2 regions of the Paenibacillus sp. MB22_1 genome follow, and region 2 is predicted to be linked to the other one. Evidence: riboswitches for the same ligand, from Rfam matches in the RefSeq annotation. Region 2 holds a riboswitch; the other holds the start of a gene.
The links. A riboswitch is a leader RNA that binds a small molecule or an ion and turns the genes downstream of it on or off. The one in region 2 is predicted to bind FMN.
Positions count from the first base shown of each region.

Region 1: it holds a riboswitch for FMN, as region 2 does, so the genes downstream of both, ACL02P_RS23040 (DMT family transporter) here and ribD (bifunctional diaminohydroxyphosphoribosylaminopyrimidine deaminase/5-amino-6-(5-phosphoribosylamino)uracil reductase RibD) in region 2, are expected to answer to the same signal.

Region 1 covers NZ_JBLADV010000002.1:2,475,886-2,486,631, reverse strand. Annotated here, with positions in the region: gene ACL02P_RS23065 (alpha/beta fold hydrolase) at 1-450, opposite strand, end outside; gene ACL02P_RS23060 (AraC family transcriptional regulator) at 483-1,508, opposite strand; gene ACL02P_RS23055 (glycoside hydrolase family 52 protein) at 1,665-3,800, shown strand; gene ltrA (group II intron reverse transcriptase/maturase) at 4,602-5,894, shown strand; gene ACL02P_RS23045 (diguanylate cyclase) at 5,944-6,255, opposite strand; gene ACL02P_RS23040 (DMT family transporter) at 6,384-7,400, opposite strand; FMN riboswitch at 7,535-7,691, opposite strand; gene ACL02P_RS23035 (LysM peptidoglycan-binding domain-containing protein) at 7,798-9,084, opposite strand; gene ACL02P_RS23030 (MetQ/NlpA family ABC transporter substrate-binding protein) at 9,197-10,066, opposite strand; gene ACL02P_RS23025 (methionine ABC transporter permease) at 10,084-10,746, opposite strand, start outside.
Region 2 covers NZ_JBLADV010000001.1:984,786-995,531, forward strand. Annotated here, with positions in the region: gene ACL02P_RS04455 (stage V sporulation protein AA) at 1-62, shown strand, start outside; gene ACL02P_RS04460 (stage V sporulation protein AB) at 62-484, shown strand; gene ACL02P_RS04465 (spore germination protein) at 534-2,156, shown strand; gene lysA (diaminopimelate decarboxylase) at 2,269-3,597, shown strand; gene ACL02P_RS04475 (peptidylprolyl isomerase) at 3,740-4,177, shown strand; gene tlp (small acid-soluble spore protein Tlp) at 4,246-4,473, opposite strand; FMN riboswitch at 4,662-4,824, shown strand; gene ribD (bifunctional diaminohydroxyphosphoribosylaminopyrimidine deaminase/5-amino-6-(5-phosphoribosylamino)uracil reductase RibD) at 5,116-6,237, shown strand; gene ribE (riboflavin synthase) at 6,237-6,911, shown strand; gene ACL02P_RS04495 (bifunctional 3,4-dihydroxy-2-butanone-4-phosphate synthase/GTP cyclohydrolase II) at 7,059-8,300, shown strand; gene ribE (6,7-dimethyl-8-ribityllumazine synthase) at 8,363-8,830, shown strand; gene ACL02P_RS04505 (segregation and condensation protein A) at 8,949-9,746, shown strand; gene scpB (SMC-Scp complex subunit ScpB) at 9,715-10,380, shown strand; gene ACL02P_RS04515 (DUF2953 domain-containing protein) at 10,584-10,746, shown strand, end outside.

The DNA.
Region 1 (10,746 bases), on a different contig from region 2:
TTCCGGCACTGCCTCCCCGCCGATCGAGGCAACGTCGAACGGCGGCGGCGTCATCAGGATGACGCGGGCTCCCGCGCCGCGCACCCGCTCAACGGCCCGGCGCACCCCGTCGCGATAAGCCTCGAAACGCTGCTCCCCAAACGGATGGTAGATGCCGTCGTTCATTCCGTAGCAAATGAACGCCCAATCCGGCTGCACTTCCGCCAAGGCGCGCTCCAAACGCTCGTGCACGCAGGGACGGGGAAACGGATGATCCGCTTCGCTGGTTCCCGCCGCGGTTTCGCTGCTTACCCCCAAATTGATCCACTCCAACCGGCGTTCCGGCAGATGCTTCAGGAAAAAAGCCTCCAAATTACGGATATACGTCCCATTCTCCGTGATGCTGTCGCCAAAAAAGGCGATCCGCTTGCGGAGCGGCAACGCGAGTAAGTCAGCGCTTTCAATTTCCATGGTCAAAGCAGCCAACCCCTTTCTATATAAAGTTAAATATGAAACCGGCTCCGGAATTTGCCGGGCGATTCGCCGGTCCAGCGTTTGAACTGCCGGCTGAAATGGGCAATATCCTTGTAGCCAAGTCGTATCGAGACGGCTTCGACCGATAGCTCCGGCTCCATCAGCAACAGCTTGGCCTTCTTTAGCTTCAGCGCCGATAAATACTGGCGCGGCGACATCCCGTACACGCTGCGGAAGATCCGATTGCAGGAGGACGCGCTGTACCCAAGTCCAGCGGTAACCGCCGCAACGGTCTCACGCGACCGGTCCCCGTCCAGAACGTCGACGGATCGACGACCGTGGGAGCCGTTACCACGGGAGACGCTACTGCCGGAACTCCTTCCGCCGGTGATGCTGCCATGGGAGCCATCCCCGCCGGCGCCATTGCTGCCGGAGCTTGCGTTCCCCAACGTTGACGCGCTCCAGGCCGTCTCCGGCTCCTCGACGCTGCGCTCCAGCGCGGCGGCGATCTCCGCCGCGATCCGGTTCATCCGGCTGCTCGGCGCGCCGGACTCCTGCTCTGCCAGCCCTTCGCTCAGGCCGGCAAACAGCTCGAACACCGCAGCCATCGCCCGCATCTTGTCCGCCAGCTTCGCACCTGACCCGTCCGAGGTAAGCGCGATCAGCTTGTCCAAGCTCGGCCGAATGACTTGGGCCAGCGGCCCGTCTGCGGTGTGAAGCGGTGTCTCGCCTCGGCACAACAGCTCGCGAAGCACGGGCTCGTCGACGTTAAAATGCAAGCAATAATACGTCATTGGCTCCGTCCCCAGCGCCCGGCTTTCATGCACGTCTTCAGGGCGAAGCAGCAGGAAATCGCCGGGCTGCTGCACATAACGTTTGCCGCCGACGATCATCTCCTGGCTGCCTGCCAGCAGCAAGTTCACCTCAAACAGCGGGTGGCTGTGGCGCGGATACGACCACTCCGGCGTTACCGTACGCAAATGCGCGGCAAAGAGCTTAAACGTCGAATCCATATTTGGCAGCATATACTCGGTAACCTGATGCTCTCTAGCCACCCTTATCCCTCCGCTTTTCTATGATCGCTTTCCCCCGCCTCGCCACCGTGAACGTTTTGGATAAATCAATTGGCGGTTTGGACATGGGCGTTCCTCCAAAGCCTTGTTATAATCAAACTAGCATAACCGCTGTGAATTGAACAGGAGGTAATTAACTTGGGTAAAAATATATTTTTTAACGCGCATCACTCCCCGATGGGAGCGTTCGCCAGCTTTACGCTAGGTTATCCCGGCCAAAGCGGCGGCTTCGACCTTGAGCTGGGCAGCCCGCCAAAACAGAACATCTACATTGGACTGCAGGATGATGGGCAAGAGCGTTACCGGGCTTTACCGTTCTTCGGCGAAGGTCTGGACGAGCGGGATCGTTATACGACCGAGGAGAGCGGTTCAGGCTCCAGCCAGCAGCATTCCGTTCAGCAAAAAGAAAGCGATCTCATCACCCCGTACAACCGGAGCGAAATCGACCGCCGGTTTGGTGCGGCGATTGACGAATGGCAAGCCGGCGATTTGACGTTCCGCCTGATCTCTCCGTTTGAAGGCGTGCCTGACCCCGAGACGGCAACGGAAGAGCAGCTGCGTTTCGCGCTGATGCCGGCCGTGCTTGCAGAGATCACGGTGGACAACACCCGGGGAACGTCGACGCGCAAAGCCTTCTTTGGTCTGCAAAACAACGACCCTGTCAGCGCCATCCGCCGCTTGGAGGACGTGACGGGCGGACGTATTTGCGGCATTGGCCAAGGCCGCCATACCGCTATTGCGGCGAGCGATCCGCGGATTACCAGCGCCGGATTTTTTAAGATGGAATCGATTCTTAAGCCAAAGGTTCCGGAAAACCTCCGGTTTGGCCTTGGGCCGGTGGGCGCGCTGCTTATGGATACCCCGGCCGGCGAGAAAGCCACCTACCGCTTTGCGCTTTGCTTCTACCGTGCCGGTTACGTCACGACCGGGATGGATGCGTCCTACTACTATACGCGGTATTTCGCGAACATCGAAGAAGTGGCTGAATATGCGTTAGCACAATTCGACCGCAAGCTGGAGGTCGCCCGCCAAGCGGACGCGCTCGTTAACGACGCCAAGTTAAGCGAGGACCAGAAGTTTATGCTCGCGCATGCCATCCGCAGCTATTACGGTTCCACTGAGCTGCTGGAGCATGACGGCAAACCGCTCTGGATCGTCAATGAAGGCGAATACCGGATGATGAATACGTTTGATTTGCTGGTTGACCAGTTGTTTTACGAGCTAAAAATGAATCCATGGACGGTCAAAAACGAACTCGACCTTTACACCAGCCGCTACAGCTATCGGGATACGGTGCGGATTCCCGGGGATCCGACCGAATATCCTGGCGGCATCAGCTTCACGCATGACATGGGCGTGGCTAACTCGTTCTCCCGTCCCGGCTATTCGTCTTATGAGCTGCATGCGATCGATGACTGCTTCTCTCACATGACTCATGAGCAGCTCGTCAACTGGGTGCTAAGCGCCACCGTTTACGTGCATCAAACGAACGACCGCGAATGGTTGGACCGCAACCTGCCGATCCTAGAGCAATGTCTGGAAAGCATGGTGAACCGCGACCATCCTGACCCGTCCCAGCGTACCGGCATCATGGGCCTCGACAGCTCCCGAACGATGGGCGGAGCGGAGATTACCACCTATGACAGCCTGGATGTCTCGCTGGGGCAAGCGCGGAACAACATCTATTTGGCCGGCAAGAGCTGGGCGGCGTACGTCGCAATGGAGAAGCTGCTTCGCGACAACAGCCGCGAAACGGCGGCTGCGCTGGCCGGACAACAAGCCGAGCTGTGCGCAGGCACGATTACCTCGCACCTGTTGCCAGGCGGTTACATTCCGGCCGTCATTCAAGAGAACAATGACTCCAAGATCATTCCTGCGATCGAGGGGCTCATCTTCCCGCTTTACACCGGCTGCGAGGAAGCGCTGGATCCAAACGGTCGGTTCGGCGCATATATCGCAGCGCTCTCCACGCATCTGAACACGGTGCTGCAGCCGGGGATCTGCCTGTTCGAGGACGGTGGCTGGAAGCTGTCCTCGACGAGCAACAACTCCTGGCTCAGCAAAATTTATCTCTGCCAGTTCATCGCCCGCCGGATCCTCGGCCTCCCTTGGGACGAACGAGGGCAAGCAGCCGATGCGGCGCATGTGGCCTGGTTGACTTCCGAGAAGAACGCCTACTGGAGCTGGAGCGACCAGATGATGGCCGGCGTGATCTGCGGCAGCCGGTATTATCCGCGCGGTGTAACAGCGATTTTGTGGCTGGACGAGAAATAAACCCGCCTGCAACATAAGAAAAACGTCTGTCGACGTACATTCAAAGTAGACAGACCGCGTTTAGCGGAAGTTTTTCTTGCGATATCAGGATGCCAGTGCCCCGAAGTTTATACTTTCTGAAATCTTAAGAAAAACGTCTGTCGACGTACATTCAAAGTAGACAGACCGCGTTTAGCGGAAGTTTTTCTTGCGATATCAGGATGCCAGTGCCCCGAAGTTTATACTTTCTGAAATCTTCAAAAGCCGGGCCCTAATGGGCCCGGCCTTTCGCTGTTATGGCGTGCCCAGCTAAGCACGCATCTTCTAGCCGGTGAAAGTCCGGTCGCGGGAAGGGCCAAGCCCCCGCGTAGCTAGGATACCTACGTATGGCGAAATCTGTACGTAGAAGCGTATCGACGAAAGTACCTGTCAGAGGCAGGGCGAGCAACATACCAGGCCGTAACATGAAAGTGAATCCTGCCGCGTCGTCAAAAAGGCCTCGCAAGAGGGAAAAGAGGAAGCCGAGTCCCGCGTACATGGACGAAGGCCATGGAAGCTGCCTAGAACTTGGAGCGGCAGTGAAGAATCCTCCGGCGTAGAGGGAACGGCATGGTATGAAAGAGGATGCAGTGAACTGGGGAGGCCCTCCCCTGCACGGTTGCAGAAACCGTAAAGAGGCCTTCTATAAGCCCCAGAGGTGAAGTGAACGGTCTGCAGGAAGGGAGTCCGAGGGGCTCATAGTACCGTGGAACGCAGGACAACACAACCTGCGGGAGGGAAGGAGCCCTGCTTTGTTCAAGTTTCTTGAGGAGGTACGAGTCAGTGAATGCCAAACGGCTAACAACACCAGAGGAAAACGTTCAAGAACTCCAAGGGAAACTCGGTCATGCGGCCAAGGAGAACAAGAAGCGAAGATTTCACGCGCTGTACGACAAGGTCTATCGGGTAGACATCTTATGGGAAGCGTGGCGAAGGGTACGAGCCAACGAGGGCTCGGCAGGAGTGGATGGAGAGACGTTGGCAGACATCGAGAAACAGGGAGAAATGCGTTTTGTGCTTGAATGTCAACGGCTACTGAAAGAAGGGAAGTACCATCCACAACCCGTTAGACGCCACTACATCCCGAAGAAAGATGGCAAACTGCGACCGCTGGGGATCCCGACGGTGAGAGACCGCGTCATCCAGATGGCGACCAAACTCGTCATGGAACCCATTTTCGAGGCGGATTTTCAGGACACGTCTTTCGGTTTTCGGCCTAAGCGGAGCGCGAAACAGGCGTTGGAGCGAATCCGGAAAGCATGCAACCGCAAAGGAAATTGGGTGGTCGACGTCGACATCCAAGGCTACTTCGACAACATCAATCAGGAGAAACTGATGAAGCTGATCGAAATGCGGATCAGTGACAGGCGAATCTTGAAGTTGGTGAGGAAGTGGTTAGGTGCGGGAGTGATGGAAGAAGGAAACATCCGACGCTCAGACTTGGGTACACCGCAAGGGGGAGTGATCTCACCACTGCTGGCGAACATCTACCTGAATTACTTTGATCTTCTGTGGGAACGACATGGCGGTAAGCTTGGGGAACTGACGCGTTATGCAGATGATCTGGTGATCATCTGCAAGACGAAGAAGGACGCACAGCGGGCCTATGAACTCATACGAGCGATTATGGAACGCCTGGAATTAACCCTGCACCCCACGAAAACGCGCATCGTTGGACTTTGGACTGGGGAAGAAGGCTTCGATTTTCTGGGCATGCATCATCGAAAGACGAAGGCCGAAACATCCAAAGGCCAAGTGTACTACACAACCCAGCAGTGGTTGTGCCGGAAGGCGGAAGAGCGAATACGGGAAGGGGTAAAAGAGCGATTAGCTCCGCCAGGTATGCGACGCCTGAGTTTCGAAGAGCACGTGGAGTACCTGAATCCAAAGATTCAAGGCTGGCGCAATTACTACTACACAGCTTACAGCCAGAGGAAGATGGCGAAGTTGGATTGGTATATCCGGCAGCGGTTTGCGAAGTGGTATGCTAAGAAACACAAACGCAGACGATGGTTGAGTTCGCTGCGCGAAGTGAAGTCTTTGTCTATTCAATATGGACTTAAAACGCTCTTGTAATCTGCATGCTCATGATGACGAACATCGGAAAGCCGTATGAGGGAAAACCTCACGTACGGTTTGATGAGGAGGGGCTGGGCCCCGCCCAGCCTTTCACTCTAGCGCCAAACAAATCCCCCTCCCGCAGTCGAGGATGGACCTTCCCGGCGAATTCCTGCAGCAGCTCGTTTCCGATATGATGGCCAAAGGAGTCGTTAATCGTCTTACAGTGGTCGACATCGATCAAAATAAACGAGGCGGGAATCCCCTCCTTCCAGCATTGCCGCAATGTCTCCCGCGTATGGTGCATGAAGGCCCGCCGATTCTTTGGAAATCCAACATGAAACTTTCCACCGTCTCCATCCCGCCAAATGATCTTCATCCTTTTTTGATACTTTTTATTATCACATAACAAATTTTACCAAAGAGGGGTGTGGAGAATGAAAAAAAAGCGAGGATTTCCATCCTGTGGGACAGGAGGAAATCCCGCTTTTTCATCGACTTGCTGGATTATTGGTTGGTATCTCCCTGACGGGAGATCAGGAATAACGTGCCCCAAATCAGCACGAATCCACATGCCTGGGCTACTGTAATCAACTGCTGGAACGCAATCCAGTTGATCAGAACGCCAACCATTGGGAAGCTCAGCTCCGCCAGAGTGGCGACCGACGCTTTGGTTGTTGTCAGCCCTTTATAATAGACGAGCAGGCTTAGCAGCCCCGGCAACAACGCTTGTCCAAGCATATTGAGGGAAAATGCGGCGATTTGCGAGGTGCCGGTCGGCAGGCTCCAGGCGGCCCCTTCATTCCAAGTGATAGCCAGCAGCAGCGGCAGTGCCAAAATAAACCGCAACGATGTCACCGTCTCATATTTCATCGTCCCTACCATCAACCGGCCCATCACCGTGGATCCGCCCCACAATGCGGCAGCGCCTAGCGACAACAGGCTGCCGATCTGCACAAAATCGCTCCAATGCCCAATCGGCATCGTAAACCCGAAGGTCAGCAAATACGTTCCAAGCAACGCGATCAGCAGATATCCGAAAAAGTGGCGCGGCAGCTTCTCTTTAAGCAGCAATCCGGCCAGCAGGATGGCAAACAGCGGCTGCATTTTTTGCAGCAGCAGGACTGCATTCAGGTCACCGCTTGACAAGGCCAACGTAAACAGAATCGTGGCGATGGCCGAACCGCCCCACGAAATAAATAGCAGCGCGCCCCCTTGACGCCAACCAAGCCCTTTAAGCTCGGTGCGGTTTTTCCATAAGACCGGTATGGCAAAAAGCGCGATAATCAGATGCTCAATCAATACGATTTGCGCCGAGGTCAGCGACTTCAGCAGGATCACCCGAAACAACGGGTCTACGCCCCACAATGCTGCACCCAACACGACAAGCCAGAAACCGCTGCGCGATTTGCGTGCTTGAGCCGTTCTGGGCGAGTGCTGAATCTGACCGGATGCGCCCGTAAGTGCCCCTGCATTCAATCCAGCAGAAATTTGGATACCACTGCTTACTTTGACTTTCTCCATGGTGTCTGTCCCCTTCTTGAATAGAGGGTCTACGTAGAAAACCCCCGCATCGACCTTCCTAAAGGCTTTGCGGGGGCTGACCAAATAAGCTTGGCAGGCGACCATGGCAGGTCCCTGATTCAAACTTCAGCTTCATTGATCTCCTCCCATCCGGACTTTACCGTCGGCCTTGGATTCTCACCAAGTCAGTCGCTTCGGGCCGTGAAGGCCATCTGCGAGTCGCGGGCTGCGGTTCCCTCTTGCCGAAACCTCACCGCCGGTCGGGAATTTCACCCTACCCCGAAGATCTCTATTCATTTAATTTTGGATTACTTAAGTTGTTTCTATCATAACGCAGGTTGTCAAGCGACTCTGTTGCAAAAATCACAAAGCCTGATCATGTCCCAACAATTCATCTTTATCCCCGCTTGACCACCTCGAAATTGTCTTCGAGCAGCAGCCAATTTTGCGGAAAACTTAAACCCAGCTTCCAATAACTCATCCCGCGCAGCCCCAGCTCCTTGATCAGGTTAAACTTGGCTTGGATCGAGCGGGCGTCCTCGAACCAGACTTCATGTTCCCTTCCTTCCGCATCCCAATAATGGAAGAACGGTGCCTGATCCCGCTCGCTGTATTGAATGGCGACTCCATGCCGCGCGGCAATTTGGATCGCCTGCTGCGGACTAATCGCCCGTGCGGTGCTTCCCGGCACAAATGGCAACGTCCAGTCGTACCCATATAAGTTTTGCCCCATCATGATTTTGGAGCCTGGCATTTCCGTCAGCGCATATTCAAGAACCCGGCGGACTGGACCAATAGGCGACACCGCCTGGGCCGGTCCACCGCTGTAGCCCCATTCATAGGTCATGATCACGACAAAATCGGCAATTTCACCGTGGGCCCGGTAATCATGTCCTTCATACCATTTGCCTTGCTGACCGGCACTGGTCTTGGGCGCCAAAGCCGTCGACATCAGCCAGCCCTGCTCCGCGAACCGCGCTTTGGCTTTACGCAAAAAAGCGTTGTATGCCTCCCGGTCTTCGGGCCGCAAATACTCGAAATCAAAGTGGATGTCGCGAAATCCGTATTTGTTTGCTGTCGTGACGATGTTGTCCAAAAAACGATCTTGAATCGGGATATCGTTGAGTAAGATCCGGCCAAGCTCGTCGCTGAACTGATCATTCTCCTGATTCGTGATCACCATCATCAGCACGACCCGGTTCGCCCGGGCAATTTCCGGAAATTGATTTAGCGGAGGCTCTCGAAGCGATCCGTCCCGTTGCGCTAAGAAGCTAAACGGAGCCAGGTATGTCAGGTGCTGCGCTGCTTCCCGCGCACTTTCCTCCAGCGCCGGAGAAACCGTTCCGCCGCGCGGTTCTACATAAGCGTTAAATTCAGCGCTTCTTCGCGGCCGCGGCGGAATGTACAGCCGAAACCCGATCGAAAGGGGGCGCTCTACGCTAATGGCGTTAACGCGGGCTAACTCTTGATAACTTAATCCAAATCGCTGGGCGATCGACCATAAGCTGTCCCCAGGCCGAACCCAATAATAGCTGCCGACAATCGGGATGACCAAGGTTTGTCCAACCACGAGCTGTTCCGGATTCGGCAATTCATTGGCTTCAACGATATCCTCATAAGGTACGCCATAGGCTTGTGCGATACTATACGTCGTTTGGCCTGGCTGGACGATATGAACCTGCATCGACTCCCCTCCTCCATATGGATCATATGCTAACATCATCCTATGAAGAGGGAAGTTTGACCTATTCCGATCAGCAAGGCGCCGTGTCGAGATTTCGTGTCAGGACACTGAATTAGAACGCCGGAATCGCAATCTCGTCGTAATTGTCCTCGAGAAACTTCTTGACCTCCGGACTGGAAATCGCCTTTGCCAGCTTCTGAATCGGCTCGGAATCACGGTTGTCCTCACGAGCCACCAAAGTGATTGCAAATGCCGATTCGACGGTTTCCGTCAGCAAGGCATCCTTCTTCGGCGTAAGTCCCAGCGGGCTGGCATAAGCCGGGGTCATCAGCACCAAATCGGCATCGTCCAGCATCCGGGCCAGCATGAGCAGGTCAACTTCCTCGAATTTATAGTTATGCTTGTTCTCTACGATATCCGCAAGAGTCCCGTTAATCCCTACGCCTTCCTTCAGCTTGATCACGCCGGCTTTGTCCAGCATGTCAAGGGAGCGTCCTCCGTTAGACGCGTCGTTTGCGATCACGATCGTTGCTCCGTCCGGGAGCTCTTCCATGGATTTATAACGTTTGGAGTAAGCGCCGTATACCGCATGATACACCGGCTGAACCGGAACGAGGTTGGCGTTTTTGTTTTTATTGTACTCCTCCATCCAAGGGACGTGCTGGAAGAAGTTCGCATCCACTTCCTTGTTCGCCAGCGCATCATTTGGCTGCACATTGTCGGACAAGATCACAACTTCCAGGTTGATGCCCTCTTCCTTCAGCTGCGGTTTGATCAGCTCCAGGATGTCCGTCATCGGCGGAATCAACGAAGCCACCTTCAGTGTAGTTTCCGTGGTTCCGTTCTCTGTCGTCTCCGTATCCGCCGCTGCCGGTGCTCCCACACCTGTCCCGTTATTTGAGGTGTTGCTGTTATTACCGCAAGCGCTCAGCACCAACATCAGCAGTACGAGCGACATGATCCATTTTCCTGTTTTCAGCATGGTTTCTCCCTCCATTGTTAGCGTTTATCCAACCATCGGGACAACGCATTTCCTATAAATTGAATTCCTTGCACCAAAATTACCATCAGCACAATCACCACAGCCATCAGCTCGGTTTCGAACCGCTGATAACCGTAACGGATGGCAAAATCGCCAACCCCTCCGCCGCCGACCACACCCATGACCGTCGAAAAGGAAATGAAGCTGATCGTCGAGGAAGTTAACCCCAACACCAGGCCGGGACGGGCTTCTACATACAAAAATTTCGTGATGATCTGCAGCTTGGACGCCCCCATGGACCGTGCCGATTCAATTACGCCGCGCGGCACCTCCAGCAGCGATTGCTCGACAAACCGCGCATAAATAGCGATTGCCACAACGGCCAGCGGAATCGAGGCGGCCAGCGTCCCGATCGCCGTGCCAACGATCAGGCGGGTGAGCGGAATCATAAACACCACCAACAGCAGGAACGGAAAAGAGCGAACGACGTTCACGATCCCGTTTAGCAGGCCGTACCTCAGGGAGTGCTCATATAGCTGGCCTTTACCGGTCAGATACAAGGCTGTACCTAGGGGCAAGCCAATCAGTAAGGCCGCCAGCAGCGCGATCCCAACCATCACGAAGGTCTCGCCGATCGCTTCGCCAATTTGACTGCGATACTGGACGAAACCATCCCACAT
Region 2 (10,746 bases):
ACGTCGTTGCTGAAGAGTACAAAAAAATGCACCGCGCCGATTCAGCGGCGAAGCGAAGCTGATGTCACCTGTTGCTGCGGGGTTGGCGATCTTCCTTGGCCTGGCCGGCGGCATTGCTATTGGCGGAGGCGTGATCGCCTTATTTATCGTGCTCGACATGATTCCGCGCCTGGCCCAGGTGACAAATTCCTACGATAAGGTGCATTGGTATGAAGGGGCGATGATCGCCGGAGCGGTGATTGGCACGGTAGCGGACTTCTGGAACTGGAAGGTGGCCGGGCCATGGCTGATTACCGGCATCGTCGGTTTGTTTAACGGCGTTTTCGTGGGGATGCTGGCGGCGGCTTTGACCGAGGTGCTGAACGTACTTCCCATATTAGCCAAGAGGCTGCATATGCAGCGATATCTGTTTGGCTTCTTGCTCGCGATGGTGTTTGGCAAAATGGCGGGCTCCCTGTTTGAGTGGTTTATTTACAGACCGTGATTTGAAGAAACGGAGGTAAATGTGGATGGAGCAGGATACGCAGGAAACGATGCAGGACGGAATGGATCAGCCGCAGGCGATCCCGGACTTCGTGCCTGAGGAAGAAGAAAATTTTCTGCAGGAGAATTATCCGGAAGAGGAAGCGATCAGACGGAAACGCGAAGCGGAGCGGTCCGATAACGTTGAGGAGTCGATCATCTATTGGCAGCAAAGCGATGCGATCAGCCGCAGTCTGACGACAACGAAACATACGCTGAAGGAAGTCATCGGAGCGGGAGAGAGCTTTGACGTTGTGTTCCGCGACATGACCTTCGGCGGCAAACGCACCTGCCTGTTCTTCATCAATGGGTTTGCGAGAACCGACGTCATGCAGGAGATCATTAAACGGCTGACGTATTTGACGCCGGAAAATTTAACGACCGGAGCGCTTCGATCCTTCTTCGAGCTCTATATTCCTCATATTCAGGTGGAAAAAACGGAGAAGCTGAGCGACGCCATCAATAAAACGTTAACCGGCATGAGCACGCTGTTTATCGAAGGCGAGCAAACCGCGCTGATCATGGATACCCGGTTGTACCCGACGCGCAGCCCAGAGGAACCTTCGCTCGAGCGCGTCGTCCGCGGTTCGCGGGACGGATTCACGGAGACCTTGGTGACCAACATTACCTTGGTCCGCCGCCGGCTTCGTGACCCAGGACTGAAGCTGGAGATGGTCAGCGTTGGCCGTCGGACCCGCACCGATGTCTGTATCGCCTACATCGATGATATCGTGGATAAGACCCAAGTCGATTCGATCCGTGAGAAAATCAAAGCCGTTAACATCGACGGGATACCTCTGGCGGATAAGCAGTTGGAGGAAGCGATCATTCACCGAGGATGGAATCCGTATCCGTTGGTACGCTACTCGGAACGTCCGGACGTCGTTGCTTCGCATTTGCTCGAAGGACGGGTTGTCGTGTTTGTGGATACATCGCCCAGCGTGATGATATTGCCGACGACCTTTTTTGATCTATGCCAGCATGCGGAGGAGAACCGGCAGACCCCATTCATGGGGACTTACCTGCGTTGGATCCGCTTCTTTGGGATTTTCGCCTCGCTCTTCCTGCTGCCAATTTGGCTGCTGATCGTCGTTCATCCGGAGTTCAAGCCGGCGGGGCTTGCCTTTATCGGGCCTCAGGAGCAGGGCAAAATCCCTCTCATCGCCCAATTCCTGTTAGTCGAGTTCGGCGTCGATCTGATGCGGATGGCGGCTGTGCACACGCCGACGCCGCTGGCATCAGCGATGGGCTTGATCGCTGCGATCCTGATCGGTGATATCGCCGTCCAGACGGGGCTGTTCGTCAACGAGGTTGTCCTTTATATGGCGGTAGCGGCCGTCGGGATGTTTGCAACGCCGAGCTATGAGTTGGGACTGGCCAATCGCGTCGTGCGGCTCGCTTTGCTTGTGGCCGTGGCGATTTTCGGCGCCGGCGGGCTGATTGTCGGGATCACCACATTTATCGTTTTGCTGACCCTGCGCCGCTCGAATAATTCGTCTTACTTGTGGCCGTTCATACCTTTTAATGCAAAGGCGATGGCCGGGGTATTATTCCGCGTTCCGGTCATGACATCCAAGCAGAGACCGTCCTCCAACAAACCGCGCGACAACACGCGAATGCCGGGCAAAAAGTGAGGCTTAGGCTTGTTTAACAAATAACACAAATGATATTCCGAAAAATCCATTTTTCAGTTTCCCGGTTGTTTGCTATACTGGTGTAAAATTGTGAAAGTGGAGGACTGCATAGATGTATTTACACGGTACCAGCAAAATTAATGCAAAAGGCCATCTCGAAATCGGCGGCTGCGATACGGTCGAGCTGAAGCAAACCTACGGAACGCCGCTGTATATCGTAGATGAAGCCCTTGTGCGGCAAAGATGCCGTGAATATATGGGTGCTTTCCGGGCATCGGGGCTGTCTTTCCAGGTCGCCTATGCCAGCAAAGCATTCTGCGTCATGGCGATGTGCCGGCTGGCCGAGGAGGAGGGCTTGTCCCTGGATGTTGTCTCCGAAGGTGAATTGTATACGGCCCTTCAAGCGGGATTTCCTGCGCAGCGAATCCATTTTCATGGCAACAACAAGACGCCAGATGAATTGGAAATGGCGATTTCCGCCGGGATTGGCTGTTTCGTAGCGGACAACTTTACGGAGCTGCACATGCTGCAGGCGCTTGCCGCCGAGAAAGGCGTTACGGTCAATGTCCTGCTGCGCGTAACACCAGGGGTGGAAGCCCATACGCATGAATATATTTCAACCGGTCAGACGGACTCGAAGTTCGGGTTTGATATCGGCAACGGTTCGGCGTTGGAAGCCGTTGATTTGGCCAACCGCAGCCTGAATCTGCATTTGCTTGGCGTGCATTCGCATATCGGCTCGCAAATTTTTGAAGTGGAAGGGTTCCAGTTGGCGGTTGAGCGCGTCGCGGCTTTTGCTATGCAGGTGAAGGATCAGCTTGGTGTGATCTTCAAGGTGGTTAACCTGGGCGGCGGCTTTGGCATTCGTTATACGGAAGGCGACACACCGCTGAAGGTGTCCGATTATGTTGGAGCGATTACGGATGCAGTGAAACGGGAGTTCGCTGATTATCCGCAGCTTCCGGAAATCTGGGTTGAACCGGGCCGGAGCATCGTAGGTGATGCTGGCACGACGCTGTATACGGTAGGTACAAGCAAGGATATCCCTGGCGTACGTAAATACGTGGCCGTTGATGGCGGAATGACGGACAACCCACGTCCGGCGCTGTACGGGTCGAAATATGAGGCGATGCTGGCCAACCGCGCCAACGATGCCAATGAAGAGATCGTGTCGATTGCCGGTAAATGCTGCGAAAGCGGCGATATGTTGATTTGGGACGTAGAGCTGCCGAAGGTGAACAGCGGCGATCTGCTCGCCGTATCCTGCACCGGTGCGTACAACTACGCGATGGCCAGCAACTACAACCGGATCCGTCGTCCGGCGGTCGTGTTCGTGCAAGACGGCCGCAGCGATCTTGTCGTGAAGCGCGAGTCGTTGCAGGATCTGGTCGCATGTGACGTGATTCCAGAACGGATCGCGAAGCAGCCATCGCTGAAATAGGCAGGAGCGATTGAAGCAACAAGGCCTAAGAGGGAGCGTGTATTCGTTCCCTGTTTGGCCTTGTTTTGCTTGTACGCGGATTTTCTAGTAAACTGTAAGAGGTTTGTCCCAGACGTTCATATAGAAGGGTGTGTACATTGATATGAAAAAAGGTAAAATCGTTTTGGAAAAAGGCGGAGAAGTCGAAATTCAGTTCCTGCCCGAGGAAGCTCCTGGAACGGTCGCGAACTTTGAGAAGCTGGCCAACTCCGGATTTTATAACGGACTTACGTTTCATCGCGTGATTCCGGGTTTTGTCGCGCAAGGAGGTTGTCCGATCGGCAATGGTACGGGCGGTCCGGGCTATACGATCAAATGCGAAACAGATACCAACGTGACCAAGCATGAGCGCGGGGTATTGTCGATGGCCCATGCCGGCAAGGATACAGGCGGCAGCCAGTTCTTTATCGTCTATGAGCCGCAGCCGCATTTGAACGGAGTGCATACCGTTTTCGGTAAAGTGATTTCGGGTATGGAATACGTGGACCAAATTCGTCCTGGGGATAAAATGAAGGAAGTTACCGTTTGGGACGAAGCTTAATCAGCCAGTAAGTAAGAGGGCCCCGCAAATCCAAGTTGGTCTTGGCGGCGGAGCCCCTTTTCATTGAATTAAGATTTTCTTTGGTGAGCGGCTTCGTCTTTGATCTCTTCGCGTAAGCCTTCGATAGCGTGCAGTCGTTTCTCGTTCTTCTCCTCGATTTGCTTCTTCTCCTGAGGGGAGATTTCGTCAGCATGTTCGCTGAGGTAATCTTGTCCTTCACGGAAATTCTTAATCGTGTTTTGGATGCTCCGTTGCAGCTTTTCCACATTGTCGGAGCGATTATCCGGTTTTGCCACGTTCATTCCTCCTGAGAATTGAATTTGTCATACGATATCGTTCTTAAGGTTAGCTCTTTAGGCCGGTTTTTATGCACATCTGCAAGTACCCGCTAGGTGGAGGTTCGCTGGCGTTGTGACAGGTGTGCTTGATTTTTTGCAAAATTAGTGCTAACATTCGTCTTGCAGTCATGCAAATTTAATATTTGGCAATCCTTCGGGGCAGGGTGAAATTCCCTACCGACGGTGATGGCTCATTGGACGCTCGTTCGATGAAGCACAAGTCCGTGACCCGCAGCGCTTACGTAAGCATGCGGCTGAGCCGGTGAGATTCCGGGACCGACAGTATAGTCTGGATGGGAGAAGGAAAACGCGAGAGCACGTACGTTATTTTATTTGCGAAGGTGTTCATACCTAAAGAGCTTCAAACGATCAAGTTCTATTTTTCACATATATACGATGGTGAAGAGTCTTGACGTTGCCAAGCTTTCGTTTTGGTCCATTGTCGTCTTGTACGATCTCAGATCGTGTCGTGGCGACAGGGAGGAGACGAAGGTGCTCTTTTTGATATGCGTAAAACCACTCTCATTTCAACCCTGCCGGATTGCGGCAGGGTTGTTTTTGTATTCTTCGCTTCACGGATTGGTGTAAGGAGGACCGCGGATGAAGGTGATTGACGACGAATATTACATGGCTCTAGCGCTGGACATGGCGGAGCGCGCGCAGGGACAAACCGGGACCAATCCGGTCGTTGGTGCCGTTGTCGTGAAGGACGGGGCATTGGTTGGGCTGGGTACGCACTTGAAGCGGGGAACTCCGCATGCCGAGGTGCATGCCCTGAACATGGCCGGTTCCCAGGCAGAAGGCAGCACCGTTTATGTCACCTTGGAGCCCTGCAGCCATCACGGGTTAACGCCGCCTTGCGCAGAGCGCTTGATTCACGAGAAGGTGCAGCGCGTCGTAGTTGCCTGCGAAGATCCAAATCCGCTGGTCGCCGGCAAAGGCATTGAGCTGCTTCGCGCCGACGGGATTGAGGTGGAAGTTGGTGTGCTGCGTGAACGGGCTTTGAAGCTGAATCGTCGCTTTATTAAGTTCATCACGACCGGCATGCCGTATGTGACGATCAAATCCGCCAGCACGCTGGATGGGAAGCTGGCGAGTCGGACGGGGGACAGCAAGTGGATCTCCAACGAGGGAGCAAGAGAAATCGTCCATACGATGCGGCATCGCCATCAGGCCATTATGGTAGGCGCCTCGACGATCCTCGCGGATGATCCGCAGCTGACTACCCGGTTATCCGTTCCGGGATTGTCGCCCATTCGCATCATCGCGGATTCGACGCTCCGCATTCCAGAGACGGCACAAGTCCTTCGGGATGGGCAAGCTCCCACATGGATTGTGACGACGGAACAGGCTGATCCAGACAAGGCAGCACGCCTCATCCACCTTGGGGCGGAAGTTCTCCGCTGCGGCAGCGGTCCGCAGGTTGATCTACGGAACGCGCTCGTTCAACTCGGACAGCGAGGGATTTCTTCTGTACTCGTAGAAGGAGGCGGACGTCTAAACGGTTCGCTATTGGAGCAGCAGCTGGTGGATGAGATCGTGCTTTTCCTTGCTCCCAAGCTGATCGGAGGAGCTGAAGCGCCCTCGAGCTTTAGCTTTGCCGGGTATGATCTAATGCGGGATGCGGTGACCTTGCGCGACATGGAAGTCGAACAAATCGGGGATAATGTGTGCATCCGGGGAGTACCGGTCTGGGCGCAGGTGAAGGAGGGAGATCACTAATGTTTACAGGACTTGTGGAAGAAATCGGCACGATGAAATCGATCAGCCGCAAAGGGGAAGCGATGATTCTGAACATTTCGGCGAAGGTTGTGACGGAAGGCATCAAGCTAGGTGACAGCATTTCGGTGAACGGAGTCTGCTTGACAGCCACCTCGTTTGACGCTTCCTCCTTTACGGTAGACGTGATGCCGCAGACGTTCCGCAACACGAATCTAAAGGATTTGAAACCAGGCAGCCGTGTGAATCTGGAGCGGGCCATGGCGGCGAATGGACGGTTCGGCGGACATATCGTACAGGGACATGTCGACGGAGTCGGCACCATTGTTGGAACGAGCCAGGATCAGAATGCGGTCGTGTTTGAAATTCGTCCAAGTAAGCCTTCCTTATTCAAATACATTATTCCTAAAGGCTCCATCGCTGTAGACGGGATCAGCTTAACGGTGGTCGAAGCGGAAGGCGGGACGTTTACGGTATCCATCATCCCGCATACGTTAGCCGAGACGGTGCTCGCCTTCAAGCGGGCGGGAGATACGGTGAATCTGGAATGCGATGTGCTTGGAAAATACGTGGATCATCTCCTCAAGTACGGCAGAGGCGGTCAGGATACGGAAGAAGCGAGCGGCGGCGAGTCGGGAATCAACCTCCCGTTTCTGGCTGCGAACGGGTTCGTTTAAATTTGATTTTAACGGAACGGAGAGCTCTGCGCTAAATAAGACCTCCTAGTTCCGTTAGCAGTGCAAATCGCCCAATGTGTTGAGGAATAACGTCTCAGAGTTCTGTTACATCAGACGATCAACATTTACTTTAAGGAGGGGAAAGTGATGAGTGACATTGTATTAGACCGGGTCGAAGAAGCGATTTACGAACTGATGCGGGGAAAGGTCATTATCGTCGTCGACGACGAAGACCGGGAGAATGAAGGAGATTTCGTGGCACTGGCTGAAAAGGCAACGCCCGAAGTGATCAACTTCATGATCACCCAAGGCCGCGGTCTGGTCTGCCTGCCGATTACGGCGGAACGGGCAGAAGAGTTGGATTTGCAGCCGATGGTGGCGCAAAATACGGATAATCATGGGACGGCCTTTACCGTCTCCATTGACCATAAAGATACAACGACGGGAATCTCGGCATATGAGCGTTCGTTGACGGTGAAGGCGATCATGGATCCCAACGCCAAGCCATCGGACTTCCGCCGCCCAGGCCATATGTTCCCGCTGATCGCCAAGAAAGGCGGCGTGCTGCGCCGCGCTGGACATACGGAAGCCGCGGTTGATCTGGCCCGGATGTGCGGGGCCTATCCTGCTGGCGTCATTTGCGAGGTTATTAAGGAAGACGGGACGATGGCCCGGCTGCCGGATTTGGTGGAGATCGCCAAAACTTATGATCTCAAGCTGATCAGCGTCAAAGACCTGATCCATTACCGCAATGAGAAAGAGAAATTGGTGAATCGCGAAGTGGAAGTGCGCATGCCAACCGATTACGGCGAGTTCCGCGCTGTCGCTTATACAAATGATGTGGATAATAAAGAACACGTTGCGCTTGTCAAAGGAGAAATCAACGGCGATGAGCCGGTGTTGGTGCGGGTGCACTCTGAGTGCTTGACCGGGGACGTGTTCCACTCTCACCGCTGCGATTGCGGTCCGCAGTTTGAAGCCGCTTTGCGCCAGATTGAGGAAGCTGGCAGAGGCGTGCTGCTATATATGCGACAGGAGGGGCGCGGCATCGGCTTGATTAACAAGCTGAAAGCCTACAAACTGCAGGAACAAGGCTTTGATACGGTGGACGCCAACCTGAAGCTTGGATTTCCGGCAGACCTGCGCGATTACGGAATTGGGGCGCAGATTCTCAAGGATCTGGGTGTCCGCAAAATTCGCTTGATGACCAACAATCCACGTAAAATCAAAGGCCTGGAGGGCTATGGCCTGGAGGTTGTCGAACGGGTACCTATCCAAATGAAAGAGAACGAGGATAACACCAAGTACTTGCATACCAAACAAGCGAAATTAGGGCATTTGCTCAAATTTGACGATGTGGAGCAGGATGAATCCTCCACTCGCGTTTAAAGGCGAAGCAAACTCCCTCTTAGCAATGATCTAACTCTACTAATAGAAAGGTTTGATGAATCATGGCAAACGTATTTGAAGGGCATTTAGTATCGGACGGGTTAAAATATGCGATCGTGGTCAGCCGCTTTAATGAATTTATTACAAGCAAGCTGCTTTCCGGCGCCTTGGATGCATTGAAACGGCATGGAGCCAAAGAGGAAGAAATTTATGTCGCCTGGGTACCGGGGGCATTTGAAATCCCGTTTGCGGCACAGAAGCTGGCGGAGAGCGGCAAATACGATGCAGTCATTACACTGGGTACGGTCATCCGCGGTTCCACCACTCATTATGATTATGTCTGCAACGAGGTTTCCAAAGGCGTTGCTGCCGTTGGCCTTAAAACCGGCGTGCCTACGATCTTTGGCGTCGTAACGACCGAAAATATCGAGCAGGCGATCGAACGTGCCGGAACGAAAGCCGGAAATAAAGGCTGGGATGCCGCACTGGCAGCTATCGAAATGGCGAACTTGACGAAACAGCTGCAATAATGCTTATCTTAATGTAGTACCCCTGAGCCGTAGGGGTACTACATTTTTCTTTTGCAACAACCGATTTTTAAGGTAAACTTATGTACATACATGTTTGCTTACGGGTGGAGGATGTTCATTGACGACAGTAACGTATAAGCTGGAAACCTTCGAGGGGCCGCTGGATTTGCTATTGCACCTGATCGATAAAGCCGAGATTGATATCCATCAAATCTCCATCAGTGAGATTACCGATCAGTACCTCGAATATTTGCAAGACATGCAGGAGCTTGAGCTGGAGGTCACCAGCGAGTTTCTGGTCATGGCTGCGACGCTGCTGTCGATCAAGAGTAAGCAGCTGCTGCCGAAACCACCCGTCATCGAAATGGACGATGATTTCGATTACTTGTTTGAGGAGGAAGAGGATCCTCGGGACGAGCTCATCCGCAAGCTGATCGAATACCGTAAATATAAAGGGATCGCTGCGCATTTGCATGAACGCGAATGGGAGCGCAGCTTGATTTTCTCGAAAGAACCGGAGGATCTGACGCCGTTTATGCCGGAGGTGCAGGAGAACCCTGTGAAAGGGCTGCATGCTGCTGATTTGATTGCCGTCTTCCAGAAGGCGATGCGTCGGGCAGCCAAGCGCAACACGGTGGCGCGGATTCACCGCGACGAAATTTCCGTTAAGGACCGGCTGAAGGAAGTCGTGTCCGCGTTCGAGCATGTGGGGAAAGGCGGCAGGTTGCTCTTTTCCAAGCTGCTGCATACGGAGATGAGTCGGCACGAAATCGTCGTCACGTTTTTGGCCGTGTTGGAACTGATGAAGATGAAGCAAATCGTCTGCTATCAGAACCGGCTTTTCGACGATATTGTTATGGAGTGGAGAGGGGAAGGAAGTATCGATGAATTTTCAGGAATTGAAATCGATTATTGAGGGGTTGCTCTTCTTGGCAGGTGAGGAAGGCTTAAGCCTCAAACAGCTGGCCGAAGTGACGGAGCAGCGGCAAGAGGTGGTGTCCGATGCCCTGCTGGATATGAAATCGTCCTTCGAGCGAGCCGGCAGAGGACTGCAAATCGTGCAGATCGCCGGCAACTACCAGCTGGCGACGCTTCCGGAGCACGCCCCTTATTTCGAACGTCTGGCTTATTCGCCTTCGCGTTCGACCTTATCCCAGGCTGCGCTTGAAACGTTATCGATTATCGCCTATCGACAACCGATTACCCGGGTGGAAATTGAGGAAATCCGCGGGGTCAAATCCGAGCGGGCGATTCATTCCCTGGTGAACAAGGATTTGATCGAGGAGGTTGGCCGCGCTGAAGCGATCGGGCGTCCGATTCTTTATGGGACAACCAAGGCGTTTCTGGACTATTTTGGACTGGCCAGCTTAAAGGATTTGCCGGATTTGGCCGATTTCGAAAGTGCCGAGGAGCTGGAGGAGGAAACGCAACTCCTGTTCCAACGCTTAGAGGAACAACAGCTGACGTTTGATGATGTGAATCAGGATTTCGTTGCGCAGGAGGAGTCACCGGAGGAATATCCCGATGATCCGGAACCAGGGAATTTATGAGGACATCCGCAAAGAAACCGCAGGCAGAACGAACCGACGATCCCGCTCAAATTGAGACGGGATCGTTTGTTATTCGGCCCCAAAACGCATTAAGTTTGTTATCGAACACTTTGCTTAAATCGTGAAACGTATCGAATGATTTCCTTTTGGAATAGCCATACTACGATGGAGTATTTTATCTGATAGGTATGGAGGGCTTTCCCGTGTGGATTTGGCTCGGAGGCATCCTGATCCTGCTGCTGCTAATAGCTGCCTTGATTTTGCTGTCTACCATTACGTTCAATTTGACCCTGCGCAAGAAAAATCGGGATGACATGGTGTTGCTGGAAGTTACGATGCTCTATGGCTTTGTTCGCTTACGTTACC